Regions from separate parts of the Ensifer sp. Root954 genome, predicted to be linked through region 2. Evidence: predicted binding sites of a transcription regulator. Region 2 holds the regulator's gene; each other region holds the start of a gene.
What was found. The regulator LexA, encoded in region 2, represses DNA repair genes until DNA is damaged. The targets are predictions, from matches to a motif close to TGTTCNNNNTGTGTTCNG.
Positions count from the first base shown of each region.

Region 1: ASE71_RS20275 (ATP-dependent helicase) is a predicted target of LexA. The motif match lies at 3,513-3,530, and genes of this name have one in related genera.
Region 3: recA (recombinase RecA) is a predicted target of LexA. The motif match lies at 1,845-1,862, and genes of this name have one in related genera.

Region 1 is NZ_LMJM01000025.1:217,805-227,621, reverse strand. Features, by position in the region: gene ASE71_RS20305 (efflux RND transporter periplasmic adaptor subunit) at 1-312, opposite strand, end outside; gene ASE71_RS20300 (cyclase family protein) at 630-1,451, shown strand; gene ASE71_RS20295 (EthD family reductase) at 1,603-1,917, opposite strand; gene ASE71_RS20285 (hypothetical protein) at 2,263-2,907, shown strand; gene ASE71_RS20280 (carboxymuconolactone decarboxylase family protein) at 3,032-3,439, shown strand; gene ASE71_RS20275 (ATP-dependent helicase) at 3,573-6,038, shown strand; gene ASE71_RS20270 (adenylate/guanylate cyclase domain-containing protein) at 6,194-7,444, shown strand; gene ASE71_RS20265 (GNAT family N-acetyltransferase) at 7,464-7,925, opposite strand; gene ASE71_RS20260 (cysteine hydrolase family protein) at 7,969-8,604, opposite strand; gene ASE71_RS20255 (phosphoribosyltransferase) at 8,775-9,446, opposite strand; gene ASE71_RS20250 (sensor domain-containing diguanylate cyclase) at 9,780-9,817, shown strand, end outside.
Region 2 is NZ_LMJM01000014.1:54,131-63,947, reverse strand. Features, by position in the region: gene ASE71_RS07615 (SDR family NAD(P)-dependent oxidoreductase) at 1-128, shown strand, start outside; gene ASE71_RS07610 (SMR family transporter) at 116-442, opposite strand; gene ASE71_RS07605 (SMR family transporter) at 429-800, opposite strand; gene ASE71_RS07600 (SAM-dependent methyltransferase) at 879-2,132, opposite strand; gene ASE71_RS07595 (cryptochrome/photolyase family protein) at 2,218-3,681, opposite strand; tRNA gene ASE71_RS07590 (tRNA-Asn) at 3,780-3,854, opposite strand; gene ASE71_RS07585 (hypothetical protein) at 4,014-4,307, shown strand; gene ASE71_RS07580 (thermonuclease family protein) at 4,529-5,263, shown strand; tRNA gene ASE71_RS07575 (tRNA-Cys) at 5,416-5,489, shown strand; gene ASE71_RS07570 (hypothetical protein) at 5,687-6,028, shown strand; gene lexA (transcriptional repressor LexA) at 6,117-6,839, opposite strand; gene ASE71_RS07560 (hypothetical protein) at 7,076-7,372, opposite strand; gene ASE71_RS07555 (hypothetical protein) at 7,696-8,328, shown strand; gene ASE71_RS07550 (hypothetical protein) at 8,446-9,048, shown strand; tRNA gene ASE71_RS07545 (tRNA-Ala) at 9,202-9,277, opposite strand; gene adhP (alcohol dehydrogenase AdhP) at 9,654-9,817, shown strand, end outside.
Region 3 is NZ_LMJM01000027.1:298,226-308,042, forward strand. Features, by position in the region: gene ASE71_RS23320 (pseudouridine-5'-phosphate glycosidase) at 1-622, opposite strand, end outside; gene ASE71_RS23325 (carbohydrate kinase family protein) at 654-1,601, opposite strand; gene recA (recombinase RecA) at 1,921-3,009, shown strand; gene alaS (alanine--tRNA ligase) at 3,241-5,904, shown strand; gene ASE71_RS23340 (AraC family transcriptional regulator) at 6,238-7,089, shown strand; gene ASE71_RS23345 (carbon-nitrogen hydrolase family protein) at 7,299-8,294, shown strand; gene ASE71_RS23350 (NADP-dependent isocitrate dehydrogenase) at 8,446-9,660, opposite strand.

The DNA.
Region 1 (9,817 bases), on a different contig from region 2:
TGCCGTCGGCGTCACGGTGACGGAATGGATCGCCTCGCCGTTGCCGATCGCGTTCAGCCGGTCGTTGACAACAGACGTGCCCGAAGGCCGGACCATGACGAGAATGGCGTTGTTGCCGCCCTGCCCGCGGCCATTGCCGCGTTCGCCGCCCTCGCCGCCACCGGCGCCCGGCTTGGACAAGGCATCAATCAGCGGATGCGAAACACCAATCGCCGCCAGCGTTTCACCAGCACCAGGCACAAAACGCACCCAGACGGCTGCGCCCACGAGAAGCACAGCGGCGCTCACCGCAAGCTGTTTCCAAACCCGCATTCAAGTCTCCGAATTAAACATAAAACACGCCCCAGCGCGGCGCGGCCGGCGGTTCGTTCCGATTGTGCGCGGAGTATCCCTGTTCGCGCGTGTCGGGGCAACGACAGAATACCATCATTACGCAATTGTAATAAAAGCGAATTTGTTGGCGGGATGATGACGCACGGGGGCTTCGCTCGACGCCTCGCAGCTTTGTCCAGAAATTCACTAGAGAATTACCGTTTACAGCCGCCGACACTGCGCTATCCTGCAACCGCCGGCAGCGTGTTTCGGCCGGCTTTGCGCCTGTCTTCAGGCCTCTTGGGGGAGAGAAGTCGATGTGCGATGCCTGTGTTATGGAAACGGTGAAAGAGCGCATGCTCTCGCGCCGCAGCTTCTTCAAGGCCGCCGCGGTCGGAACCGCGGGTCTTGCCGCCGCAAGCGTGGGCGCGGCCCCGCCGGCGCTGGCGCAGGGGCATTCAAGCGTCACCGACCTGACCCACGAGTTGCACGAAGATTTCCCGACCTTCTTCGGCCAGCAGCAGTTCTTCCGCGAGGAGAAGTTCAACTACGCAAAAGACAAGTTCAACATGTTCGAGCTCCGGGTGAACGAACACACCGGCACCCATGTCGACGCGCCCCTGCACTTTTCCGCCGATGGCCTCTCGGTCGCCGAACTGCCCGTCGACAAGCTGGTGGTGCCGCTGGTGATTGTCGATATCAGAAAGAAGGCTGAGGCCGATGCCGATGCACAGGTGACGCCCGAAGACCTCAAGGCCTGGGTCGCCGCCAATGGCGAGATCCCGGAAAACGCCTGCGTCGCCATGCTGTCGGGCTGGGGCGCGCATCTGGGCACGGACAAGTTCCGCAATGCCGATGGCGGCGGCAAGCTGCATTTCCCCGGCTTCCACGTCGAGGCGGCCAAATATCTGATCGAGGAAAGCAAGGCGGCTGGTATCGCCGTCGATACGCTGTCGCTCGACCATGGCCCCTCGCCCGATTTCGCCACGCATTATGCCTGGCTGCCGGAGGGTCGCTGGGGGCTGGAGGCAGCAGCCAATCTCGACAAGCTGCCGGTCAAGGGCGCAACTCTCATCCTCGGCGCGCCGAAGCACCGCGGCGGCACCGGCGGCCCGGCCCGCGTCTTCGCGCTGGCCTAGGTCACCGACCTATAAAGCACGACCAGGTTTTGGCTGAAGCTAGACTGACGAGAGCAAGGTCGTTTACGCTTCGACGGCAACCACATGTCCCCGACCGTCAACCGGTTCTGCACCGGCTGCGCCACCATGGGTCATGGTGCGCCAAAGCACCCTACCCTCCAACGACTTCGCTGATCTGCACGATGGGCGCGATGTCCGTATAGTTGGCGACGTCCGCGGCAATCTCGGCGCGGTGGGGACCTAACGCCTCCTGGAATGTCTCGAGGCTCGGCGAGTAGACGTGGCACGCCGCGACGAACCCCGGCGCGCTTCCAGGCTCGCGACCCGCAAGGCCCTTATCGATCTCGTAGCGCAGGCAGGCATCGCCGAGCCGTTCCTGGATCAGTGGCATGTGGCGGGTGCGGTAGTAGTCGTGATCGAACTTCGAGCCGCCATCGGCCGGATAGTAGACGCTCATCTTGATCATGGTCGGGCTCCTGCCTGAACGCCGCTCCGAGCGTTCGAAGCTTCTTCTAGGTCACCGACCTGTAGAGCACAACCAGGTTTTGGCTGAAGCGAGTTTGACGAGAGCAAGGTCGTTTTCGCTGTGCTTGTCGAAGCCGGTGACGACGGCACGGAAGTGCCTGAGTGCTGACGAAGCGTTCGACGAGGTTGCGATAGCGACAGAGGAAGGTGCTGACGGACGGGCATCGTTTGTGGGCGGCAACGATGCCGCGGGGTTGATCGAGCGCGGCAAAGGAAGGCGCTTGTTTGCGGGCAAAAGTCTTCGGGAGTATCTTGGGCAGCGGTACGGACAATGGCGGGGGTCGTCATGGGGCCGCATGCATTTTGCCTGACATTCGCACTCGTCTCCATGGGCCTGCTTCTTGCGGGGTGTCAGACCGTGACTGTCCAGGCGGACGACAAGACCGGCCCGACCACGAAACTCGAAATCACCGGCATCCTGGATGACCATGGCAATCCCGACCCGGTCTTCAACGACAGCAGCTGCTGCAACCGCCGCCGAAGTGTTCCCGATCTGGCGCCCCTGACGATTGCAGCTTCGGCCGAGGACCCCGAAAGCGGTGTGCGCGACATTGCCGTCTGGATCTGGGCCATCAAGCGGTGCCGCTACGACGACAGCACGGCAGATTTTCAGATCACGCAATCGACCGTGGCCGCTGCAGGCACGGCTTCGGGGACGTACCCACCCGGCAGTTCCGCGCCGCTCAGCCGCAGCTCGACGGCAACCGTTCGCATGGCCGACACGCCCTATGGCGCCTGCAACCCCAAGACCGTCACTGACGCCAGTGGCCAGACGCGCGTGGTTGCCGCGCAGCCGACGGGCTTTTGCGGCCGCAGGGTCTTCATCGTCACGCAGAACGGCAACGCCTATCAGGGCTCGAGCAAGGGCGTGCTGTTTACGACCGGGCCCTTCGGCACGAACAATCAGCCCTGCAGCGAAATCCCCAACTGAACGCATCGGCGACGGCTTCCCCAAAACGCAGCGCTGGCAATCGCCGCGACGTCGGCTATCGTCACCGCTTCAGGCGACCGGCCGGCCCGCACACAACCGCCGAGAACAACAGCGAAGGAGCCCCATGAGCACCGTATCCCCGCCTCAGAACCCGGAAGCCGATCCGCGTGTCAAAGCCGTGTTCGACGACATTCGCACCACCCGAAAATCCGACTTCATCAACAATATGTGGCTGTGGCTCGCCTTCGATCCGGAGCTCCTGGAACAGACCTGGCGCGACGTGAAGACGGTGATGGCAACGCCCTCGGCGCTCGATCCGCTGGTCAAGGAGATGCTCTATATCGCCGTCTCCGTCACCAATGGCTGCGGCTACTGCGCCCATTCCCATACGGCGGCGGCAAGGGCGAAAGGCATGACCGACGCCGAGCATGCGGACCTGCTCAGGGTAATCTCGCTTGCCGCCCGCACCAACCAGTTGGCGACGGCGCTGCAGGTGCCTGTGGATACCGCCTTCGACAAGACAAAAGATTAGTCCGCGCGACCAAGAATAAGCGGTCTCGAAATCGCCTGTCTTTCCACAGGCTTGGTGCGGCTGGCGCAGAAAACGGAATAAAAGAAGAACATCCTTTCTGGCCTTTCCCCACCGAATCACTACATTGAGCCGCATGATGAGTGGTTTCGACGATATTCCCTTCTTCGACGAGGAGCCGGCGCCGCGCAAGCAGCAGCCCGCCCCCGCAGGTATTCCGGCAACGGGCGGCATCGCCGCGCGCGCCATGGCGGCGCGCGATCGCGCCCAGCCGCGCCCGGACTATCTCTCCGGCCTCAACCCGGAACAGTCCGAAGCGGTCGAGACGCTCGATGGCCCCGTGCTCGTGCTTGCCGGCGCCGGCACCGGCAAGACCCGGGTGCTGACGACCCGCATCGCCCATATCATTTCGACCAACCGCGCCTTTCCCTCGCAGATCCTGGCGGTGACCTTCACCAACAAGGCGGCACGCGAGATGAAGGAGCGCATCGGCGTGCTCGTCGGCCATGCGGTCGAAGGCATGCCCTGGCTCGGCACCTTCCACTCGATCGGCGTCAAGCTGCTGCGCCGCCACGCCGAGCTCGTCGGCCTGCGTTCCGATTTCACCATTCTCGACACAGATGACGTGGTGCGGCTGATCAAGCAGCTCATCCAGGCCGAAGGCATCGACGACAAGCGCTGGCCGGCCAAGCAGTTTGCCGGCATGATCGACGGCTGGAAGAACAAGGGCCTCGATCCCGCCCAGATCCCCGAGGGAGACGCCCGCGCCTTTGCCAACGGCAAGGGCCGCGAACTCTATGCTGCCTACCAGAACCGGCTCTTGACGCTGAACGCCTGCGACTTCGGCGATCTTCTTTTGCACCCGATCCGCATCTTCCGCATGCATGCGGATGTGCTGAAGGACTATCACGACAAGTTCCGCTACATTCTCGTCGACGAGTACCAGGACACCAACACGGCGCAGTACATGTGGCTGCGGCTGCTTGCCCAGCGCCCCAAGGGCGTACCGCAGAACGTCTGCTGCGTGGGCGACGACGACCAGTCGATCTATGGCTGGCGCGGCGCGGAAGTGGACAATATCCTGCGCTTCGAAAAGGATTTCCCGGGCGCCAAGGTGATCAAGCTTGAGCGCAACTACCGCTCGACCGAGCACATTCTGGGCGCTGCCGGTCACCTGATCGCCCACAACGAGGGCCGCCTCGGCAAGACGCTCTTTACCGACCGCACCGATCCGGATGATGAGAAGGTGCAGGTGCACGCCGCCTGGGATTCCGAAGAGGAAGCCCGCGCCGTCGGCGAAGAGATCGAGCAGTTGCAGCGCAAGAGCCACAAGCTCAACGACATGGCGATCCTTGTGCGCGCCTCGTTCCAGATGCGCGAATTCGAAGACCGCTTCGTCACGCTCGGCCTCAACTACCGCGTCATCGGCGGCCCGCGCTTCTACGAGCGCCTCGAAATCCGCGATGCCATGGCCTATTTCCGCCTCGTCTGCCAGCCGGCCGACGATCTGGCCTTCGAGCGCATCGTCAACACGCCGAAGCGCGGTCTTGGCGACACCACCGTGCGCACGCTGCACGACTATGCCCGCGCCCGCGACATCCCGATGCTGGCGGCGGCCTCCGAGATCATCGAGACCGACGAGCTGAAGCCGAAGGCGCGCAAGGCACTGTTCGACGTCGTCACCGATTTCCGCCGCTGGCAGAGCCTGCTTGAAACGACCGTGCACACCGAGCTTGCCGAGCAGATCCTCGACGAGAGCGGCTATACGGCCATGTGGCAGAACGACAAGACGGCGGAAGCCCCCGGACGGCTGGAAAACCTGAAGGAACTCATCCGCTCGATGGAAGCCTTCGAGAGCCTGCGCGGCTTCCTCGAACACGTCGCTCTCGTCATGGATGCCGAGCAGAACGAGAACCTCGATGCCGTCTCGATCATGACGCTGCACTCGGCCAAGGGCCTGGAGTTCGATACCGTCTTCCTGCCCGGCTGGGAGGAAGGCCTGTTCCCGCACCAGCGCGCGCTTGATGAGGGCGGCCGCTCCGGCCTTGAGGAAGAACGGCGCCTCGCCTATGTCGGCATCACCCGCGCCAAGCATCGCTGCCACATCTGGTTCGTCTCCAACCGCCGCATCCACGGCCTCTGGCAGTCGACCATGCCGTCACGCTTCCTCGAGGAGCTGCCGCTCGCCCATGTGGACGTGGCCGAGAATGAACAATCCTATGGCGGCTATGGTCGTGGCGGCTACGGCCAGTCGCGCTTCGACAAGGCTGATCCCTTCCAGAACAACTACTCCACGCCCGGCTGGAAGCGCGCCCAGCAGCACCGCTCCGACGCCACCCGAGACAACTGGGGCACCCGCTCCGGCCACGCGGTCGAGCGCATCGGCTACGGCGAAAGCGGCCCGCGCGGCCGCACGATCGACGGCGAGCTGGTGGCGAAATCGACGGCCACCGAACCCTCGCGTTTCTCGGTCGGCGACCGCGTCTTCCACATGAAGTTCGGCAACGGCAACATCGCCGCCATCGAAGGCAACAAGCTCACCATCGACTTCGACCGCGCCGGCCAGAAGCGGGTGCTGGATGGATTTGTGGAGAAGGCGTGAGGAGGTCGAAGCCCTCCTCACGTGCACTCCCTATGGACTGCACAACCATCGATCTCATGGCGCCAACCGGCGAAGTGCAATAATATTGCGGGCACAATTCTCGCGTTTGAACGAAACCATGTACCGATCTCCCTCGACGCAAAGTGGGTGGAGACATGTCCTGGACGAGCGCTGTTCGCAGCCTGCTGGAGCTGGGCGCCGCAAATGCTGCGGAGGGTGACCGTGAAGGCATCCTCGTCGCGAATGTCGCGGCCTGTGTGATCGTCGTCACCACCACGAGCTTTGCCCTCATCTACGCACTCTATGGCGAGCCGAGCCTCATTCCCCTCGTCTATGCCAATCTCGCGCTAGCCGTCGCGGCAGCCATGACTCCGCTTTTTCATCGCTTCGGCCGCGTCGCGTCAGGGCTTTGGGAATTCGGCATCTGCGTGGTGGTCCTCGTCTGGATCGCCTCCTATGTCGGCCGGGACTCCGGCGTCCTGCTGACGCTGCTCGGCGTGACGCCGGTCGCCTTCGCGATCCTCGGGTTTCAAAACATCGCACTGGTGACGGTCCTCAGCGCCATGGCTGCAATCACGGTCATCGCCGCATCCATCGCGTTTCCTCAGGCGCGGGCGGGTGTCTATGACGACACCCGTTTCCTGCAACTCCTCCATTCGTCGTCGATCATCACCCTCACGCTCATGTGCTTCGCAACGATCTACTATGCCTTCCAGATGGCGAGAGAGGCGCAGGGGCGGCTCGCCCGCCTGATGACGTCGATCATGCCGGACGAGATCGTGGCGCGCCTGCTGCGGAACGAGCGTGAAACGATCATCGACGAATTCGAGCATGCGACTGTTGTCCTGATCGACATCGTCCAGTTCGTGGCCCTGTCAAACAGCCTGGGGCCGGAACGGACGGTCAACCTGCTCAACGAGCTCTTCAGCGAGTTCGATTGCCTGGCCGCAGCAACCGGTGTCGAAAAGATCAAGACCGTCGGCGATGCCTATCTTGCGGTGGCGGGCGTGCCCGCCCGGCACCCCACGCCCGAGAAGGCGGCGGCAGTGTTCGGCTTCGGCGCCATCGCCGCGGCCCGCGAGATCGGCGAACGCCATGGCGTCGTCCTCAAGCTGCGCGCTGGCATGGCCTCGGGATCGGTAACGGCTGGCGTGCTTGGGCGAGCGAAATACGCCTATGATATCTGGGGTGCACCCGTGAACCTTGCCGCGCGCCTGGAAGCGATCGGCAAGCCCGGCTGCATCACCACCACCGCAGAAATCAGGCAGCGACTAGGCGAGTCTTTCCTGTTCATTTGCTCTGGCCGCGAGGACATCAAGGGCTTCGGCCCGACCGAGATCTGGACCACGCGGATGCCGGATCCCGATGCATGTGTCCCTGGCATCCGCGCGCACACGGCGACGTAAGCAGCCGCAGGGAGAGCCCTCAGACCGCCTTGCGATAAACGAGAAACCCCGACTTCTCCGCCACCTTGTCGTAAAGTGTCATCGCCGTCTCGTTGGTCTCGTGCGTCATCCAGTAGACGCGTGGCGCGCCGACGGCACGTGCCGCCTCATAGACGCCCTCAATCAGCGCTCGTCCGACGCCCTTGCCGCGGGCTTCCGCATTGGTGAAGAGGTCCTGCAGGTAGCAGTTCGGCTGGATCATCGTCGTGCTGCGGTGGAAGAGATAATGCGTGAGCCCGATCAGCCGCCCTTCGCTCTCCGCCACCAGCGCATGCACCGGCTCGTAGGCGTCGAAAAAGCGCGACCAGGTCATGGCGGTGATCGCCGGGTCCAGCGCGGTTTCGCCGGAGCGGCCGTAGAAGGCGTTGTAGCCGTCCCAGAGCGGTAGCCATTGTTCGTAGTCGGTCCGGGTTATCGGGCGGATGTGAAGCTTGTCGGTCATTTGTCGGTCCTGTGATCGATTGGATGGAGCGGCACTGCGGCCCCTAGTGTTTGGTCATCGCGGCGGTGATTGCCTGAACGTCGGTCATGATCGCATCGCCCATGAAGGCGATGTTTTCCATCGCGCGCTCGCCGGCCTCGTGGTGGCCTGCCCCGCAGGCGTCGCGCACGACGACGGGCACCAGGCCGAGATCGGTCGCATGACGCACGGTCGGGTCGATGCCGATTTCCGTGGCGATACCGCAGATGGCGAAGGAAGTAAGCCCGAGGTCGCGCAGGATCATGGCGAGCGGCGTGCCCTCGAAGGCAGAAAACGTGATCTTGTCGAGGATCGCCTCATCCTCGCGAGGGGCAAGTTCCGGCACCAGCTCGAAGCCCGGCGTGCCGCGCAGGAACCAGGGGTGCACAGCATCCGGATCATCGGTGCGCTGCCAGCCCATTGCCTGGCGCAGCTGGAAGGCGCCCATCAGCGGCTTCGGCATCGACAGATGCCGCAGAAAGATCACCGGAAACCCGCCGGCCCGCGCAGCGTCCAGCACCTTCAGCACCTTGGAAAGCACCGCCGGGCCGTTCTTGACCTGATTGGTAATCCCCACCTGCATGTCGTAGACGATGAGCGCCATCCGCTCCGGCCGGCAGAAATCCTCAAGCGTCTTTCCGATTTCCAGTTTCGCGGCCATGACATCTCCTCCGGGCGCCTCCTCTGGCGCCCCTCTCCCGGCAACATCGCGCGCCGGGAATGTGGCGCGGGAGAAGGAGGCTTGCAAGACGGTTTCGGCCGCCTCGCGCAACTAATCGGATGCCTGGCGGAAATCGCGGCAACCGGAGCCCGGCTTGCCCGGAACATGGATCAATCGCGCTCGTTGCGCAGCCGCGCCTTCTCCATCAGCGCCAGCACCTCTTCGTCTGCCGTCTGCTCGAAATTGCGGTAGTACAGGCCGACGGCACGGAAGGCGAAGGGCGTGGCGAGGCAGACGATGCGATCGACCTGGCTGCGCAGTTCGGTAAGTTCGCTTTTCGGCGCCACCGGAACGGCAAGCACGAGGCGCCCCGCCCCCATTCGCCGCAGCGCCTTGATCGCCGCCCGCACGGTGCCGCCGGTGGCGATACCGTCGTCGACGAGGATTACATCACGGCCCCGGGCCGACGCCGGCGCGCGGTCGCCGAAATAGAGCGTGCGGCGGCGCAGGATCTCGGCGCGCTGGCGCTCCGTTTCGGCCTCCAGATAGCCTTTCGGCGGACGGACCAGCCGGATCGCCCGACGGTTGAGTACCAGTTCCGGCTCCTCGCCATCGACCAGACCGCCCAGACCGAATTCCTCATGCCCAGGCGCGCCGATCTTGCGCACGATCAGGATTTCCAGCGGCGCCGCAATATGGACGGCGATTTCATAGGCGACCGGAACGCCTCCGCGCGGCAGCGCCATGACGAGCGGATCGTCAAGCCCCTCGTCTTCGACCGCGCGCGCCAGCTGGCGCCCGGCATCCGCCCTGTCCTCGAAGAGCCACGTTGCCGTGAACATGTCGCCTCTCCCGGTTCGTCCTGCTGCGTGAGTATCGGGCCCTGAAAACAAGGCGCGCGCATGCCTGGCCCGAGGCTCGGATCGCGCCGCCCGAAGGGCCTCACCCCGGGGCTGCGGGCGGTACCGTTCATGCACGCCTCTTCGCCTGCCGGCGTGCCGCCCCACGGTTGATCGGGCGCCGCTGTGAACAACCGTGCCAATCCCGACCAATCGCTAAAATTGCAACGGATTTCGCCGGGTTTCGTTAAGGCGCCATCGCTACCAATTGGCGTCACATATCTGGCTGAGACGCAAGCCGCCTTTGTTGATTTTAGCACGACAGGCCGTTTCGAAATGAGCTTTCTCCCTGCCATATCGATCATCGCTCTTCT
Region 2 (9,817 bases):
AGCTCATGGACCTGCTGCCCTACAGCCTCTATTTCCGCCTGCTGAACTGGCTGACCCGCGGTAAGGCGGAGGCCATGGAAGGACAGAAGCGTGCCGGACCCGGCGGGCGCCCGCGTCAGGCGGTGTGAAGCACCAGCACCGCGCCGAAGATGAGCGCCAGTCCGACCCAGCCGATCGGCTTCAGCTTCTGACCGAACAGCAAGCGGCCGCAGATGGCTGTCCCGAAGATCCCGGTTGCGCCAAGTACGGCATAGGCGATGGCGAGCTCCATGCCCTTGATGGCTTCCGCCAGGAAGGCAAAGGCGGCGAGCACCAGCAGAATCGAAAGGATGCCCCAGCCGCGGCGGGCGAACCCTTCCGATTTCGTCGAGGCGAGGTTGGCCGCAATATCGAGGATGCCGGCCACGACCGCGAGAACGAAGTAGATGCTAGGCGCGCTCATCGGCGGCTCCTTCACGCGCTGCCTCGTCCTCGTCATGATACTCGCCGGCATTGACGAGCAGGATGCCGACGATCGCCATCGAAAGCCCGAGCATTTCGCGTCCGGTCAGCACATGGCCGAAGACGAAAACCGAAACCAGGGTGATGATGGCGACGCCCGAACCTTCCCAGATCGCATAGGCGACGCCGACCGATATCGTCTTCACCGCCTTTGCCAGGAAGACGTAGGAGAGTGCGATCGAGACATACATGACGATGTGGCCGAGATAGGAGCCGCTTTCGGAAGCGGCCTTCATCACCGTCAGGCCCACCACTTCGGTCGCGATGGCGAGCGCGAGGAAAAACCATGCAAGACGCATGCTGTACCTTTGAACAGAAACTTGGATCGACCGCCTCTTAAGCGCTACGGGTGACGCGGTAAAGACGCGCCGTGCGCTTCACTCGAAGACGATCTGCCGGACGTCGATGTTGCGGGCACGGAACCCGGCCTCGCAGTAGTAGAAGTAGAACTCCCACAGCCGCTTGAAGCGCAGGTCGAAGCCGAGCGGCTCGATCCTGTTCCAGACCGCCCAGAACCGCTCCCGCCATTCGCCGAGTGTGCGGGCATAGTCGACGCCAAAGCCGAAGTCGTTGATCATCCGCAGGCCGACATTGCGGCCAAGCTCGACCAGATGCTCGCGCGTTGGCAGCATGCCGCCCGGGAAGACGTATTTCTGGATGAAATCCGGATTGGAACGATACTCCTCGTAGGATTCGGGCTTGATCGTGATGATCTGCAGTCCGGCCTTGCCCCCGGGTTTCAGGCACCGCTTCAGCTGCGAGAAATAGGTTGCCCAGAATTTTTCGCCGACGGCCTCGAACATCTCGATCGAGACGATGCGGTCATAGGTACCCTTTTCTTCACGATAGTCCTGGAACTTCAATTCGACCCGGTCGGCAAGGCCCGCACGCTGCATGCGTTCGCGTGCGAAGGCCAGTTGCTCGCGGCTGATCGTCAGCCCCGTGACCTTGCAGCCGATTTCCGCTGCCGCAAATTCGGCAAAGCCGCCCCAGCCGCAGCCGATCTCAAGCACATGATCGCCGGTGCGCAGGTTCGTCGCTTCCGCGAGCGCGCGGTATTTGGCTTTCTGCGCTGAGCGAAGATCATTGGCGCCCGTTGCATAAAGCGCAGACGAATAGGTCATGCTCGGATCCAGCCATTCGCTGTAGAAGGCGTTGCCGAGGTCGTAATGGGCCGAGATGTTGCGGCGCGCGCCGGAGTGGGTGTTGGCATTGCGCCAGTGCAGGAACTTGTCGAAAAGGCGCAGGAGCCCGCGCGCACGGTTCGGAAAATTCCTGCCGATTTCGGCATTGACGAGGAACAGTTCGAGAAAGGCGCCGACATCGGGACTGTCCCAGTCGCCGTCGATGTAGCTTTCCGCAGCCCCGATGGTGCCGCCCGAGATAGCACGCTGCGGCAGGTTCCAGTTGTTGAGGTTGAGGATGGCGCTGGGGCCGGCCCTGGCGCCTTTGATCACCAGCCTGCGGCCGTCTGGCGTGGCGAGCATCAACGTTCCCACCTGAAGGTGCACCAGGGCGCCAAGCACCATGCGCGCCTTGAGCGGAAATTCCCGCACGGCCGTCGCCAGATTTTCGGAAGATAGCTCCACCGCACCGGCAAATGCAGCAAAATCGGCTTCCAGGTTACGCATACACCACCCCCTCAGCTGTTGCATCCGTAACGTGAGCCTAGCCGCAATCGGGCGGGACGCCAACTGAGGAATTCTACCGGAGGCTCTACGTCTCTTCAGAAACTCCCGGTGCGCTTGTGATCTGCCGGAAGGCTGCCAGTGCCCGATCGCGGGCAAGGGCATGGTCGACGATCGGTTTCGGGTAGGTCGTGCCGAGTTCGATGCCGGCTTCGGCAAGGGTCGTGGCGGGCGCTGCAAAGGGGCGATGGACATAGCGCGGGTGGAGGCGCTCCAGCTCCGGCACGAAGCGTTTCACATAGAGACCGTCGGGATCGAATTTCTCCCCTTGCAGGAGCGGGTTGAAGATGCGGAAGAACGGTGCGGCGTCCGCGCCCGATCCGGCGACCCATTGCCAGCTTGCGGCATTGTTGGCCGGATCCGCGTCGACCAGCGTGTCACGGAACCAGGCTTCTCCCTTGCGCCAGTCGACGAGCAGGTCCTTGATGAGAAAGGAGGCGACAATCATGCGAACGCGATTGTGCATGTAGCCGTGGCGCCATAGCTGGCGCATGCCGGCATCGACGATCGGATATCCGGTGAGCCCGCTGGTCCATCGAGTAAAATCGTCCTCGTCGTTCAGCCAATGGAAGCGGTCGAATCGACGGTCGAGGTTGCGGCGGCCAAGCTCAGGATAATGAAACAGCAGATGATAGGAGAATTCGCGCCAGGCGAGTTCCTTGCGGAAGGTGGCCGCCCCTTCGCCGCTATCGGCCTGGGGCCCAGCTGCCGCATGCCAGGCCTGCGCCGGCGAAATTTCGCCAAAGGCGAGATGAGGCGAGAGCAGGGATGTGCCATCCGCGTCGGGAATGTCGCGGCAGCGTTTGTAGGCGTCGAGCTTCTCATCGACGAATTCTTCGAGACGGGTGGCCGCACCGTCTTCGCCCGGCGTCCAGACCTCGCTGAATGTCGCCGCCCAGTCCGGTTTCGTCGGCAGCAGCGACCAGTCGTCAAGGCGTTCCGATCGCGGCCATGCTCCCGGGGCTGCGATATGGCGCGGCCGGTCGATCGGCGGTGCCAGCTCGTTTTTCAGTTCGAGCGCGCGCCAGAACGGCGTGAACACGCGGTAGGGGCCGCCCGTCGTCGTCAGCAGCCGCATGGGCTCATGCAGCAATTGTCCTGCAAAGCTCTCCGCGATGATTCCCCGCTCGGCCAGCGCCTTCTTGAGCGCGGTATCCGTGGCGATGCCGTTCGGGTCGTAGCGCCGGTTCCAGTAGATGCGCTCCGCACCGCTTGCGTGCGCAATCTCGACAATCACGTCAAGCGGCGCGGCTGATCGAAGAACGAGGCGAGAAGCGTGCCGCGCGAGACTTGCGCCCAAGGCCTCGAGCGAATGGTGCAGCCACCACGCCTGCGCCGCCCCGAGCGGACCGTTGCCGCTGTCGGCGGGTTCGCGAATATAGAGGGGAATGACGGCTGCCTCGCCGGCGGCAGCCGAGAGGGCGCGATTGTCGGCCAGGCGGAGATCCTTGCGGAACCAGACGATGATGGGCGGCGCCGCGGCCTTTGTCATGAAGAACCATCGGGAGGTTGGGGATTGATCACCTGGAGAACATAGGTGCAAAATGAAAAAGAGCCATTCGCATCGCTGCAAATGGCTCTTTTAGAAAGTGGCTCCCCGGGCCGGATTCGAACCGGCGACCTGTCGATTAACAGTCGAATGCTCTACCGCTGAGCTACCAGGGATCATCCGCGCCGCTGTTGTGCTGTGCGCTTCAGAAGTGAGGCTGCTAATACGCATGCTTTTCTGATTTGCCAAGCGCTTTTTTCAAAAAAAATGACAAGTTCCGTTGCGAGGCTGTGGAGAAGTCCCCAATTGTGGGAAAACACGCCGGATAGGGAATGATGAATAAAAACAGGAAGCAGACGCATTTCGGCATTGATCCGCAAACACGACAGATCGTGCTGGGCAAATGGCGTATCGCGCTGCCCGACTCTCCGCTGCTGCGCATCCTGCTGGGTTCGCTGCTGGTGTTCTGCGGTTTTCTCGGTTTCCTGCCCGTGCTGGGCTTCTGGATGATACCGTTGGGCCTGATCGTGCTTTCCCACGACATTCCCTCGGTTCGCCGCCGCCGTCGTCGTCTGGCCGTCTGGTGGGCGCGCTGGCGCGGGAAGGCCAACTCCTCGAACGGCTCCTGAGCCGGACGCCGATTTAACGATCTTGTTGTCGAGGCAGGGCGGTCGGCAGTTTTCGGTTCCTCGCGGCCGTCCCGTACCAATTCCGAATCTCTCAACAAGGGCCGTGGCCGCGCAGGCGAATGACCGGTTCCTCGCGGTCTTCCCCTCTGTTGGGGTGCCCTCGAAAACTTTTCGGCAACCCATCAAACGCATAATGCGGTCTCGAATCAGGATGGGGACCGATGGCCAAAGCCACTACGAAACGTCGACGCCGCAGTTCGGGCCGAAGCACCAGCAAACAGGGCGGCATGGCGCCGTGGTATCTGGCCGCAGCGCTCACCCTTGGCGGCGTCATGGCCTACGACCATCGCGCCGAGTTGCGGCACTGGCCGGTGGTTTCGGATGTCATGGCCCTTGCATCGCGATCGGAAACGAAGCCGAAGCCTCAGCGCGCGGTTCCTGAAGCGCAGGAGCGCGTTGCGCAGCAGGCGGATAGGCACAAACCAAATCCGAAGCCCAACCCGGCGACGAAGGTTGTCCTGGCCGCCCCGGTGCCGTCGGTGAATGTCGGCGTCACGCCGCCAACCCCTCTCGTGCGGCCCAATGAAGAGGTGAAGACGGCATCCATCCGTACCGATCAGTTCTATTTTTGCGGCATTCGCAACGACAACTGCGTGATCGATGGCGCGACCTTCGTCTTCCATGGCGAGACGATCCGCGTCGCCGATGTCGATGCACCGCGAATCCGCCAGGCAAGCTGCGACAAGGAGCGTTCGCGCGGCTTCTACGCCAAGCAGCGCCTGCGCGAATTGCTGAATGCAGGCGACTTCAGGCTGATCTCGGCGGGAGGGCGATCAGATGCCAAGGCCGGCGAGAAACTGCGCCTGGTCACCCGCGGTGACCAATCTCTTGGACGTGTACTCGTTTCCGAGGGGCTCGTGCGGCCGTGGGAAGGGCGCCCGACGCCCTGGTGCTGAGATCAGCTGGGAGACGATCGGCGGACATCGTCGATCGTTCTGTGGAAAGTATCCGTCCTGCAATTCGACGGCGCGTTTTTCAGAAAATGCCTCTTGCGGTTTTTCTGCAATCATTCTAAATCCGCGCCAACGCTTGGTTATCCGAGCTGTGAGGCCTCGTGGCGGAGTGGTGACGCAGAGGACTGCAAATCCTTGTACCCCGGTTCAATTCCGGGCGAGGCCTCCAATAATCTCACCTCGTTAAATTTGGTTTGGCGTTCTGCCTTAGGGCAGCGCGGTAAAATTCGCGACACGTCCGCGCAAGCCACGTCTCCTATGCCTCCGTCGGATCTTATCGCTTCGGTGAATTCGGTAGAGGGGGAACGATGACTCCGCTGAGATCAACCGCATCGGTAGCGTCCGTCAACATTAAGAACGGAGGCAATGGCATCAATGAAAAAGAGACTGATCCTGACGGCGTTGGCGTGTTTTGCGGCGACCGCTATGGAGGCGCGCGCGGACGACCTGGTTTTCCAGCTGAAGAACAACACCGGCGCGGTACTGACGAATTTCTATACGTCGCCGGTCGGCGTCAATGAATGGGAAGACGATGTTTTCGGTCGGCAGGTCCTGAACCCCGGCGAGAGCATGGAGATCACCATTGCCGACGGGCGGGACGTCTGCAAATACGACATGCGATTCGAATTCGAGGAAGGCTCGGCCCTCGATACGACCGAGGACACGCAGGATCTCTGCGAACTCGGCGAATACACGATCCACGAATAAGCGATCTGGATTTCAGGTCGCCTTAAATGGAAAGAGCCTCGCCACTTTCAGTGGCGAGGCTCTTTTGATTCGGCGTTCTGCCTGGAATTCAATGGTAGCGGCGGATCAGCCCGACGAGCTTGCCCTGGATTTTCACGCGATCCGGTCCGAAAATGCGCGTCTCGTAGGCGGGGTTGGCCGCTTCGAGCGCAATCGACGCGCCCTTGCGACGGAAGCGCTTCAGCGTCGCTTCCTCGTCGTCCACGAGCGCCACGATGATGTCGCCGGGATTGGCCGAGTTGCCGTTGCGGATGATCACCGTGTCGCCATCGAAGATGCCGGCCTCGATCATCGAATCGCCCTTTACTTCGAGGGCGTAATGCTCGCCGCTGCCGATCATGTCGAGCGGAACGGTAATGTCATGGGTGTTGTTCTGGATCGCCGAGATCGGCACGCCGGCAGCGATGCGGCCCATCACCGGGACGGAAACAGACGTGCTTTCGGCGACCGGCGCCGGCTTCGGCGTGGCAGGAGCGGCGGCCGGCGGCTTTCCGAGGCTGCCCTCGATCACGCTCGGCGAGAAGCCTCTGCGCGGCTGTTGCTGGCCGGCGGCGTAGGCTTCCGGAAGCTTGATGACTTCGAGCGCGCGCGCCCGGTTCGGCAACCGGCGAATGAACCCGCGTTCTTCGAGCGCCGTGATCAAACGGTGAATGCCGGACTTCGACGCCAGGTCGAGCGCATCCTTCATTTCATCGAAAGACGGCGGTACGCCCGACTCCTTCATGCGTTCGTGGATGAACAGAAGCAATTCCTGTTGCTTGCGGGTCAGCATGGCACGTCGCTCCAGAGGCGTGAAACAAATCAAGAACAGACACTATCTGTTCCATATGTGTTCCGCAAGTGCCTAAAATTCCGTGAATTCAGGCAATTGGCTGCTTCTGTGGGGGTCGATTGGTCACTTTTGCGGGAGCGGGGCGGTTTTCGGCGACGGTTGCGTCCCAAAACAGCGCCGGGCAGGCCGGTCGCGCGCGTGATTCGAACGAATCGCGGCTCTCTTCGCGGAGAGACTTAAGTCGCTTGCGAGGCCGAGCAGGCGTCTTCGAACTCCTTCACCGTCTCGGCGCTGTTGTCTTCCGGAAGCACTGCGTCGGCCGCATCGGTCGCAACGGGCGTATCGCCGTCATAAACGAAGGACTGGATGTAGAACGCGAGCGCGCCCTTCCAAACATTGCGTCCATCGATCTGATGGCACGGTACGGCCCGTTCGAAATCGGTCTGGAGTTCATCCACCGTCGCGGCACTGAGCTTGACGTCAGGCATATTGGGCGATGCGACTATCGAAGCGAGAAGCAGGGCGGCAAGCACGGTGATCGTCCACTTGATGAAGGGGTGGGACTAAGGGTTGGTAAACGATGTGAACCGCGCTTTCGTTCCGAAGTCCAGCAAGCATGGCGATCACTCTGCCATGTTCAACAGCTCTTTGCCCGCAGGCTGTGGCTGATTTGCGCCAGCCGCTCCATCTCGACCTCGTCTCGGCCGTTCTTCATGGACCGGCGCGGAGAATGCATCGGAGCTGCCAGCTTTCGCATCGGGCCTGGGGCGCGCAAAAATCCCTGCGGGGAAGGGCCTTCACCGTCTCGACAGGCCTCTAAAAAAAGATAACTTTGCGTGGAAAGTGGGGTGGTTGCATGCATAGATTGTCGTTGGTGGTGCTCGGCCTGTTGCTCACGGCTGGAGCGGCGTCTGCCGAAGAAGGGCGTTCGAATATCTGGAAACGGATCAACGCCTGGACGGTGGGATCCGATCCTTCCCTGGGAGGCTCGTGTTACGCGGCGACGAGCTATGACGCCGGCGCTATCCTTCGTATCGGCTTTTATCCGCGGGGATCGACGAACCTGGCGTTTCTTTCGATCGGCAATGCCGAATGGAAATCCATCGAGCCGCAGCGGGAATACGATGTTGCCTTGCAGCTCGACCGTGGTCGTCAGTGGCCGGCCGTTGCGTTCGGTGTTGATCTGACCGGCGCCAAGGCCCTTGTCGTCAACTTTTCCAACACCGACTTCTTTACCGAATTCGTTCGCAAGAACACCTTGGCGCTGGCCTTCGAGGGGCGCGTCGTCGCGAGCCTCAGCCTGCGTGATTCGATGAAGGCGGTAAGCGAGATGTTCAAGTGCCAGGAGGCGGTGAGCGCCTTGATCCCGAATGGCGGTCAGGGAGCGGCGAACGATCCCTTTGCGGGCGCCGGTGGCAATGCGCCGAACAACGATCCCTTTGCCGGCGGCGGCCAGACCAAGTCATCGAAAGATCCTTTCGCCATGTGATGGGCAGTCCGCTTGCCGCGGAGAGGTGAATATTCCTAAAATATTGCCTGGGATCGGCTAGGCACCCTCGACAGCGATGCGGGGACCTATCAAAATGCGGGCAAACGGGGGTTTTGCATGCGTAGATTGCTGGTCGGATTGGTAAGCTGTCTGATCGCCGCGGGATCGGCCGCGGCTGAGGAGTCCGAAATCATCAAGTGGAAGGATGTCGACGGCTGGACTGTTGCTTCCGACACCTCGATGGAGGGCTCCTGCTTCATCTCGTCGGTATTCGACGGCGGGGTCACCTTGCGCCTTGGGTTCTATCCCAAGGGCTCCGAGTCGCCGCTCTATATGAGCTTCGCCAGCGACGACTGGAGGTCGCTCGAGGTCGGCAAAGAGTACGACCTGACCTTCCGCTTCGACAAGACCGATCCATGGAGCGCCTCGGCGACCGCTGCCGGTGATGCGAGCGGAAAGTTTCTGTTCGTGAACGTCACCGACGCCGAGTTCCTGACGGGCTTCGTGCGCAAGCGGGCCTTGGCCATCGCGTTTGAAGATCGCGTCATCGCAAATCTCAGCCTGCGCGGCACCGGCCCGGCGGCCGACGAGTTGATGAAGTGCCAGAGGGCGGTCGACGAGATCATCGCCGACGAGGGCCGCAAGTCCAAGGAGAAGAAAGCCGACCCGTTCAATGCACCGAGCGAGAAGCGCTCGGCGCGGGATCCGTTCAGCCTCTGAAAACAGGTGGCCACGGGATCGGGCAGCGTTTCGCGAAGGCCGGACGGTGGATTAGCATGGCGGTGTCCCCAGAGAGACTCGAACTGGCGATCTGCTGATGACAAATCAGCCGCTGTTCCGATACCTCGGCAACCGGGCACCTTCTGATCGTTTTGGTGGAGCCGAAGGGAGTCGAACCCTCGACCTCCGCAGTGCGATTGCGGCGCTCTCCCAACTGAGCTACGGCCCCGTAGCATTCAGTCAACACGACCGGCGCCGATCCTGTCAATACGCGCGCCAGCGCGCCCGCTCGAACGCCGTTGCACGATCTGCGTTGTTCGATCCGGCCGGGCGCCGAAGGCAGTCGGTCTCTGAACCGCTTCTGCACTCCACCCATTGTCGAACTCTGCCGGCGGGTTTACGCTGCAACCTGACGATGGCGATACGTGAACCGCGTTGAAGTGTGGCGGTATACGCCAAGCAGGAAATGACGTCCGGGCACTGGCTGTGAGCGCCATGATGCTCGAGCCAATTACACGATTTTCGTATGTGAGATAGGCCCCTGCCGGCCCACTGTTCCCATAAGAAACCTCTCCGTGGCCCGGCGATTGGAGGAGGATTGGCAAATGGCTCAGGCGATGAAGGCAGCCGTCGTTCGGCAATTCGGCGCGCCCCTGACGATCGAGGAAGTGGCAGTGCCCACGCCGCAGCCGGGACAGATCCTGGTGAAATACGAAGCAACGGGCGTTTGCCATACCGATCTCCATGCTGCAAATGGCGACTGGCCGGT
Region 3 (9,817 bases), on a different contig from region 2:
GCATCAGCGGGCTCTTGAGGCCGCTGTCGCGCGACCAGAAGGCCGGGAAGATTTCGCTGTCATAGGTGACGACCGGAACGCCGCGGGTCTCGAGCACTTCGAGCGTCTTCGGAATGTCGAGGATCGCCTTCGCGCCGGCGCAGACGACGATGACACCCGTGCGGGCGAGTTCATCGAGGTCGGCGGAGATGTCAAAGGAGAGCTCGGCGCCACGGTGCACGCCGCCGATGCCGCCGGTCGCAAAGACGCGGATGCCGGCGCGGGCAGCTGCGATCATCGTCGCGGCGACGGTGGTCGCGCCGGTGCGGCGCTCGGCGATCGCGAAGGCGAGATCGGCGCGCGAGACCTTCATCGCGCCCTGGGTCTTGGCCAGTTCTTCGAGCTTGGCATCGTCAAGGCCGATATGCAGTACGCCATGAATGACGGCGATGGTCGCCGGCACGGCACCCTGTTCGCGGATGATCGCTTCAACGCTGCGGGCCATGTTCAGGTTGCCCGGGTAGGGCATGCCATGGGTGATGATGGTCGATTCCAGCGCCACGATCGGCGCGCCACGCGCCTTGGCGGCTGCGACCTCGTCGGAATATTCCATCGGCAGGAAGGGGGAAGCGGGTTTGGTCATGGTCTTTCCTTGGGAGTTCTGCTGGCAAATGTCATGACAGCATTTGGGGCGCGGGCACAAGGGCCAGCGCCTGTTCGAGATTGGCCGCGGACATCTCTTCGGATGCGGCCAAGGGAGAACGCAACGTTAAACCGGCGGCTGCGATGCCGTGCCGCAGGCAATCGGCGATATCGCGGCCGGCAAGGCGGGCGGAAAGGAAGCCGGAGGCGAGCGCGTCGCCGGCGCCGGTGACGTCGGCAAGGGCGGGCAGGGCCGGCGGCACGACGACACAGGCGCTGTCGCCCTCGAAGGCAACGACCGCACGGCCGCCCCGGGTCACGACGCCTCCGTTGATGCCGAGACCGCGCAACAGGGCCGGCCATTCTTCCGCCTCGGCGGCCTCCTTGCCGGTCAGCGCCCGCGCCTCGGATTCGTTCATGAACAGGAACGAGAGATGCGAGAGGCACGGCCGGTAGCGGATGACCTTGGCCGGCGAAACAGCGATCCCGGCGACGATGCGGCGGTTGCCGGCAGCCGACTGGGCAAGTGCGGCGATCGTTTCTTCCGGCAGGTTGGCGTCGGTCAGCACCAGCTTGCTCGCGGCGATGACCTCGCGGAGCGCCCGCCGCTGCAACTGCCGTGGCGAGAACAGCCGGTAGAGTTCCATGTCGGCAAGCGCAATCACCAGATTGCCGTCGTTTTCGAGGATCGCCGTATAGCTCGGCGTCTGGCGGTCAAGAAAGGTCAGGGGACTGTCGATGACGCCAGCGGCGGCCGCGGCTGCGGTCACCATCTCGCCGGCCGCATCACCGCCGCGGGTGCTGATCATGCGCACGCTGTGGCCAAGCCGCGCCAGGTTGCGCGCGGCATTGAAACCACCGCCGCCCGCTTCTTCGAACCAGCTTCCCGGATTGCTCGACCCGGGCGCTGTCGTTCCCGATATACGGCCGCGCCTGTCGATATGCGCGCCACCGAAAACGGCGATGTCAGCTTGCGTCATGAATGTTCCTCTGCTTGGCCGATCGGCCGAATATCTGTTGGCATCCTGCAATGCCGCGTCGCAAAGCGCCACGCGCCCGACCTGCTCAAAGTCTCATGCGCAGGCGAATCGGCCGAGCCTTGCCGGGCAGGTTCGAAGGGCTTGCGCCAACATTCGAAAACTCTGGTTTCGTTCCGTGAACAAGAATCGAACGTATCGTTGAAAGCTATTGTTTTTCAATGTGTTGTCGCGCTCTTGCAAATACGGAACAAAACATGTACAAAAACTCCTGCGGCGGCTTCATTGCCTCGGTAGCTTCAATAACCTAAAGGTGGACCAAATGGCACAAAACTCTTTGCGGCTCGTAGAGGACAAATCGGTGGATAAAAGCAAGGCACTTGAAGCGGCACTTTCCCAGATCGAACGTTCGTTCGGTAAGGGATCGATCATGAAGCTCGGTGGGAAGGACAGCATCATTGAGATCGAGACGGTTTCGACCGGCTCTCTCAGCCTCGACATCGCGCTCGGCATTGGCGGCCTGCCGAAGGGCCGCATTGTTGAAATTTACGGCCCGGAAAGCTCGGGTAAGACGACGCTGGCGCTGCAGACCGTCGCCGAAGCACAGAAGAAGGACGGCATCTGCGCCTTCGTCGACGCCGAACACGCGCTCGATCCGGTCTATGCCCGCAAGCTCGGCGTCGACCTCGAAAACCTCCTGATCTCGCAGCCCGACACCGGCGAACAGGCGCTTGAGATCACCGACACGCTGGTGCGTTCCGGCGCGATCGACGTGCTGGTCGTCGACTCGGTCGCCGCGCTCGTGCCGCGCGCCGAAATCGAAGGCGAAATGGGCGACAGCCTGCCGGGCATGCAGGCCCGCCTGATGAGCCAGGCGCTGCGCAAGCTGACGGCGTCGATCTCCAAGTCGAACTGCATGGTCATCTTCATCAACCAGATCCGCATGAAGATCGGCGTGATGTTCGGTTCGCCCGAAACCACCACCGGAGGCAACGCGCTGAAGTTCTACGCCTCGGTTCGCCTCGACATCCGCCGCATCGGCTCGGTCAAGGAGCGCGAAGAGGTCGTCGGCAACCAGACCCGCGTCAAGGTCGTCAAGAACAAGATGGCCCCTCCCTTCAAGCAGGTCGAATTCGACATCATGTATGGCGAGGGCGTATCGAAGACCGGCGAACTGGTCGACCTCGGCGTCAAGGCCGGCATCGTCGAAAAGTCGGGCGCCTGGTTCTCCTACAACAGCCAGCGTCTCGGCCAGGGCCGCGAGAACGCCAAGACGTTCCTGCGCGACAATCCGGATCTCGCGCGCGAAATCGAAACGGCGCTGCGCCAGAACGCCGGCCTGATCGCTGATCGGTTCCTCGAGAATGGCGGTCCGGAAGCGGACGACGGTGACGAGCCGCCGGAAGCATAAGCCGCTCGGCCCACTGAGGTTACCAGAAAACCGGTCGTCCCGTGGGCGGCCGGTTTTTTGCTGGCGTCTGGACAGTCGGATATGTGAGCGATAAAAGCCTTTGGTTCCGGCGACCCAGCGCGTTGGAGGGTGCGGTCACCACGGGTGGCCGCAGGGTTTAGGGACGATGGCTTAGTGGCGCGGCGTGGGCCGTACCCGGGCCGGAATCGGTGCTTAAGAATAGGACGCAAGATGAGCGGCGTGAATGAAATCCGGTCGACCTTTCTCGACTATTTCCGCAGGAACGGTCACGAGGTCGTGTCGTCGAGCCCGTTGGTGCCGCGCAATGACCCGACATTGATGTTCACCAATGCCGGCATGGTGCAGTTCAAGAACGTCTTCACCGGCCTGGAGCAGCGCCCCTATTCGACGGCCGTTACGGCGCAGAAGTGCGTTCGCGCCGGCGGCAAGCACAACGACCTCGACAATGTGGGCTACACCGCGCGTCACCACACCTTCTTCGAAATGCTCGGCAACTTCTCCTTCGGCGATTACTTCAAGGAGAACGCGATCGAGCTCGCCTGGAACCTGATCACCAAGGAGTATGGCCTCGACGCCAAGCGCCTGCTGGTCACGGTTTACCACACCGATGACGAGGCCTTCGATCTCTGGAAGAAGATCGCCGGTTTCTCCGACGACCGCATCATCCGCATCCCGACCAGTGACAACTTCTGGGCCATGGGCGATACCGGCCCCTGCGGCCCGTGCTCGGAAATCTTCTACGACCACGGCGACCATATCTGGGGCGGACCTCCGGGCTCGGCCGATGAAGACGGCGACCGCTTCATCGAGATCTGGAACCTCGTCTTCATGCAGTACGAGCAGATCACCAAGGAAGAGCGGGTCAACCTGCCGCGTCCGTCGATCGACACCGGCATGGGCCTCGAGCGTCTCGCAGCCGTGCTGCAGGGCGAACACGACAACTACGACATCGACCTCTTCCGCGCGCTGATCGCCGCATCGGAAGAAGCGACCGGCGTCAAGGCTGAAGGCGACCGTCGCGCCAGCCACCGCGTCATTGCCGACCACCTGCGTTCGTCCGCCTTCCTGATCGCCGACGGCGTGCTGCCGTCGAACGAAGGCCGCGGCTACGTGCTTCGCCGCATCATGCGTCGTGCGATGCGTCACGCGCAGCTGCTGGGCGCCCAGGATCCGTTGATGTGGAAGCTCTTGCCGGCACTCGTCGGCCAGATGGGCCGCGCCTATCCGGAACTGGTGCGCGCCGAAGCGCTGATCTCCGAGACGCTGAAGCTTGAGGAAACCCGTTTCCGCAAGACGCTGGAGCGCGGTCTCAATCTGCTGTCCGACGCATCTGCCGATCTGTCTGAAGGCGACCAGTTCAACGGTGAAACCGCCTTCAAGCTCTACGACACCTACGGCTTCCCGCTCGACCTGACCCAGGACGCGCTGCGCGCCAAGGGCATCACCGTCGATACCGACGCCTTCTCGGTTGCCATGGAGCGCCAGAAGGCCGAAGCCCGCGCCAACTGGGCCGGTTCCGGTGAAGCTGCGACCGAGACCATCTGGTTCGAGATCAAGGAAAAGCACGGCGCGACCGATTTCCTCGGCTATGACACCGAGACCGCCGAGGGCGTGATCCAGGCGATCGTGCGCGATGGCGCTGTCGTAGCAACCGCCGCCAAGGGCGACACCGTCCAGGTGGTGCTCAACCAGACGCCGTTCTACGGCGAATCGGGCGGCCAGATGGGCGATACCGGCACGATCACGACGGAAAGCGGCAAGCTCACCGTCACCGACACGCAGAAGCGCGGCGAGGGGCTCTTCGTCCACTTCGCGACCGTGGCCGAAGGCACGGTCAAGACCGGCGACGCCGCCCAGCTCGACGTCGATCACGCCCGCCGCTCGCGCCTGCGCGCCAACCATTCGGCAACGCACCTCCTGCATGAGGCGCTTCGCGAAGTGCTCGGCACCCACGTGGCCCAGAAGGGCTCGCTGGTAGCGCCGGAACGCCTGCGCTTCGACGTTTCTCATCCGAAGCCGATGACGGCCGAGGAGCTGAAGGTCGTTGAAGAGATGGCCAACGAGATCATCGTCCAGAACACGCCGGTGACCACGCGTCTGATGAGCGTCGATGATGCGATTGCCGAAGGTGCGATGGCGCTCTTCGGCGAGAAGTACGGCGATGAGGTTCGCGTCGTCTCGATGGGCCGCGGCATCCACGGCTCCAAGGCCAACCGCGCTTACTCCGTCGAACTCTGCGGCGGCACGCACGTGTCTGCCACCGGTGACATCGGCCTGGTGCGCGTCGTCTCGGAAAGCGCCGTCGGCGCCGGCGTTCGTCGCCTCGAGGCGCTGACCGGTGAAGCGGCACGCGCTTATCTGAACGAGCAGGACGAGCGCGTGAAGACGCTCGCCAACACGCTGAAGGTTCAGCCGGGCGACGTGCTCGGCCGCGTCGAGGCGCTGCTCGACGAGCGCCGCAAGCTGGAACGCGAGCTGACTGAGGCCAAGAAGAAGCTGGCACTCGGTGGTGGCGGCGAAGCGGGTTCGGCCGATGCCGCCCGCGAAATCGCCGGCGTTCGCTTCCTCGGCAAGGTCGTTTCGGGCGTCGAGCCCAAGGATCTGAAGAGCCTGGCCGATGACGGCAAGAAGAGCCTCGGCTCCGGCGTCGTTGCCTTCGTCGGCGTTTCCGGCGATGGCAAGGCAAGCGCGGTCGTTGCCGTGACCGACGACTTGACCTCGAAGCTCAGCGCCGTTGACCTCGTTCGCGTCGCATCCGCCGCTCTCGGCGGAAAGGGCGGCGGCGGCCGTCCCGACATGGCCCAGGCCGGCGGTCCGGATGGCGACAAGGCGGCCGAAGCGATCGAAGCGGTGGCCGTCGCACTCGCCGGCTGATTGGTACCCGCAGCAGAACAGGAAAAGGGGCGTCCGTTGCGGCGCCCTTTTTGTTTGCATCGGGCAGGGCTTGTGTAGCTTCACGCTCGCGGTCCCGCGAGCCCCCTCCGGTCGTGCGTGTCATACCCCGCCGGATCACCAGCCCACACGAACAGAGCCTCGGCGCCTCGGACGGTCAAACCGAAACGTGATTGCTGGCCAAGGCACCGTTCTGGGGTCCTATATCGCGGAAGGCTCGTACAAATCTCAGTCGAAGCACGCCCGCAACTCCGCAGGATTTGTCAAATTGATCTATGGTCTACCCATCCGTGAGCAAAGCGCGAAAGGTTGGACATGGAAGAGCGGGTAGCGTGGGCGACCTATGAACGGCGTCTGCACCGGGTCAGCGACTACATCTACGGTCATCTCGACGGCGATCTCGACCTCGATCGCCTTTCCGAGATTGCCTGTCTGTCGCCGCACCATTGGCACCGGATCTACCGGGCCGTTCACGGCGAGACGCTGGCAGGAACGGTGAAGCGGCTGCGGCTGCAGCGGGCAGCGGCCGATCTCGCCCAGACCGATCTTCCTGTCGAAACGATCGCGCAGCGCTCTGGCTATCCCAATCTGCAATCCTTCAACCGCACCTTCAAGGCCGCCTATGGGCTGCCGCCGGCGCGATACCGCAAGGAGGGGAGCCATGTCGCCTTTGAAACCGCTTCAACGGAAGGAATTCCAGACATGTATGAAGTCACCCTGAAGGACGTCGAAGCCTTCGACCTCGTCGGCGTCGCCCACACCGGCTCCTATATGGAGATCGGCAAGGCGTTCGAGACGCTCTATGGCACCCTCTTTTCACGGCAATTGTTCCGGCCGGACATGGAGATGATCGGCATCTACCTAGACGATCCGGAACTGGTGCCCGCGGAAAAACTGCGCTCCTTTGCCTGCGTCAGCGCGCGCGGACCGATGCCGGCGGAGGCGCCGTTAATCCCGCAGCATCTCGACGGCGGCCGCTATGCGGTGCTTCGCCACAAAGGCCCTTACGCGGATATGCCGAAGGCCTACCAATGGCTCTACGGCACATGGCTGCCGCAGTCCGGCCGCGATATCCGCGACAGCCTGATGTTCGAGAAATATCTCAACAATCCCCGCGAAGTTGCGCCGACCGAACTCTTGAGCGAGATCTATCTGCCTTTGAAGTGACCGACACCCGAGCACACACCCGCAATTGACGAATCAGTGTCCGAGCGGCACCTTTTGGTTCGGCGTGGCCTGCGCCGAACCTCCAAAGATCGTCCCCAGCACGATCCTTTCACGGAGGCAAAGGGGCTTCAGTCTCGGGTCGCAATCTCGGTCCCACCGTTTCGGGTCCGGTTGCTGGGGAACTTGCCCGAGACGCGAAAGGCCCTGTGATGACTGAAAACCGAAATTTCAAACGGCGTGTTCGCGCCCGTGCCGCCAATTCCGGCGAATCCTATACAACTGCACTCATGCATCTTCGCCAGGCTTCGGCGGAAGACTTGGTGGCGCAACCAAGATTGCTGCGTCTGGCCGTGGCGCAATCCGGCTATTTCGACGATCCCCGCGATGCGGCGGCACTTCACCATGCCGGCGAAGGGATCCGACACCTGATGCGGGAGGCGCATCGGGCCGGCGCGCGGGTGCTGCATTTCCCCGAGGGCGCGACGTGCTTTCCGAACAAGCGCATCATGTCGACGATCGGTCCGCGCGAAATAGGCCCGTCCGATTGGCGCCGTTTCGAGTGGACGGTTCTGCGCAAGGAGCTTGATGCCATACGGACGTTGGCGCGGGACCTCGGGCTATGGACGGTCCTTGGATCCGTTCACAAGCTCACCGAACCGCATCGCCCGCACAACAGCCTCTATGTGATCTCGGATAAGGGGGCGGTCGCGACACGCTACGATGAGCGCATGCTGTCGAACACCAAGGTCTCGTTCATGTACACGCCCGGAACGATCCCTTTGACGTTCGAGGTCGACGGCGTCCGCTTCGGCTGCGCGCTCGGCATCGAGTGCCACTTTCCCGAGATTTTCGGCGAATACGAACAGCTGAACGTCGATTGCGTGCTGTTTTCGACCTCCGGCGGCGCTCTGGCGAACGACATTGCCTTTGCCGCCGAGGTGCAGGGGCATGCTTCGATCAATCGCTATTGGGCGAGTTTTGCGGTTCTCGCGCAGCCCGGCCTGACGGCTCCTTCAGGGATTGTTTCGCCCGACGGGCAATGGGCGGTCCGATGCAGCGGGGATGGACCATCGATCGTCGTGGCGGATATCGGCAGGGACCCCGTCGATCCGGCCCGGCCATGGCGCCGGAGCGCGAGAGGCGGGATCTACGACCCACATATCGTCAGCGACGATCCGCGCAGCAGCAGCCGCGACATGTTCTAGCAGTCGCTGCCGGTAGCATGGCCGCGCTCGCCTTGAAGTCGTGCGAGTACCGGCTGCAGTCCGGCGCCGATCCGCGTTCCGGAATTTTGATCGGTCCAAAAAAGAAACCCGGCGCGAGGCTGGGTTTCGTTGTCTCTTCGACTGGAGCCTATCAGGCAGCCATGGCCTTCTGCAGGTTCTCGTCGATCTTGTCGAGGAAGCCGGTGGTCGAGAGCCACGGCTGATCGGGACCGATGAGGAGCGCCAGGTCCTTGGTCATGAAGCCGGCTTCGACGGTGTCGACGCAGACCTTCTCAAGCGTTTCGGAGAACTTTGCGAGTTCGGCGTTGCCGTCGAGCTTGGCGCGATGAGCGAGACCACGGGTCCAGGCAAAGATCGAGGCGATCGAGTTGGTCGAGGTTTCTTCGCCCTTCTGGTGCTGGCGGTAGTGGCGGGTAACCGTGCCGTGCGCGGCTTCGGCTTCGACCGTCTTGCCATCCGGCGTCATCAGAACCGAAGTCATCAGGCCGAGCGAGCCGAAGCCCTGGGCGACGATGTCCGACTGCACGTCGCCGTCGTAGTTCTTGCACGCCCAGACGTAGCCGCCGGACCACTTCAGGGCCGAAGCGACCATGTCGTCGATCAGGCGGTGTTCGTACCAGATCTTCAGTTCCTTGAACTTCTCGGCGAATTCGGCGTCGAACACCTGCTGGAAGATGTCCTTGAAGCGACCGTCATAGACCTTGAGGATGGTGTTCTTGGTCGACAGGTACACCGGAACCTTGCGCTGGATACCGTAGTTGAACGACGCGCGCGCGAATTCGGTGATCGAATCGTCCAGGTTGTACATACCCATGGCAACGCCGGCCGACGGTGCGTCGAAGACGTCGTATTCGATTTCCTTGCCGTCTTCACCGACGAACTTCATCGTCAGCTTGCCCTTGCCCGGGAACTTGAAGTCGGTGGCGCGGTACTGGTCGCCGAAGGCGTGACGGCCGACGATGATCGGCTTGGTCCAGCCCGGAACCAGGCGCGGAACGTTCTTGCAGATGATCGGCTCGCGGAAGATGACGCCGCCGAGGATGTTGCGGATCGTGCCGTTCGGCGACTTCCACATCTTCTTCAGCTTGAACTCCTCGACGCGGGCTTCATCCGGCGTGATCGTGGCGCACTTGACGCCGACGCCGTGCTTCTTGATCGCGTTGGCGGCGTCGATCGTTACCTGGTCTTCAGTAGCATCGCGGTTTTCGACGCTGAGGTCGTAATATTCCAGATCGACGTCGAGGTAGGGATGGATCAGCTTGTCCTTGATGAACTGCCAGATGATGCGGGTCATCTCATCGCCGTCGAGTTCGACGACCGGATTGGCGACCTTGATCTTTGCCATGAATATGCCTCGTAGCTTATGCGGGACAGCGGGAGCGATGTCCCTTCCTCTCTGAAAAATCCTGTGCCCTATAGCACTCAGAACCGACAAGGCAAAGCATGCTTGGCTGAAACTTTGGATGGAGGTGGAGACGGACCTCGGACGGCTCTTCGCCACC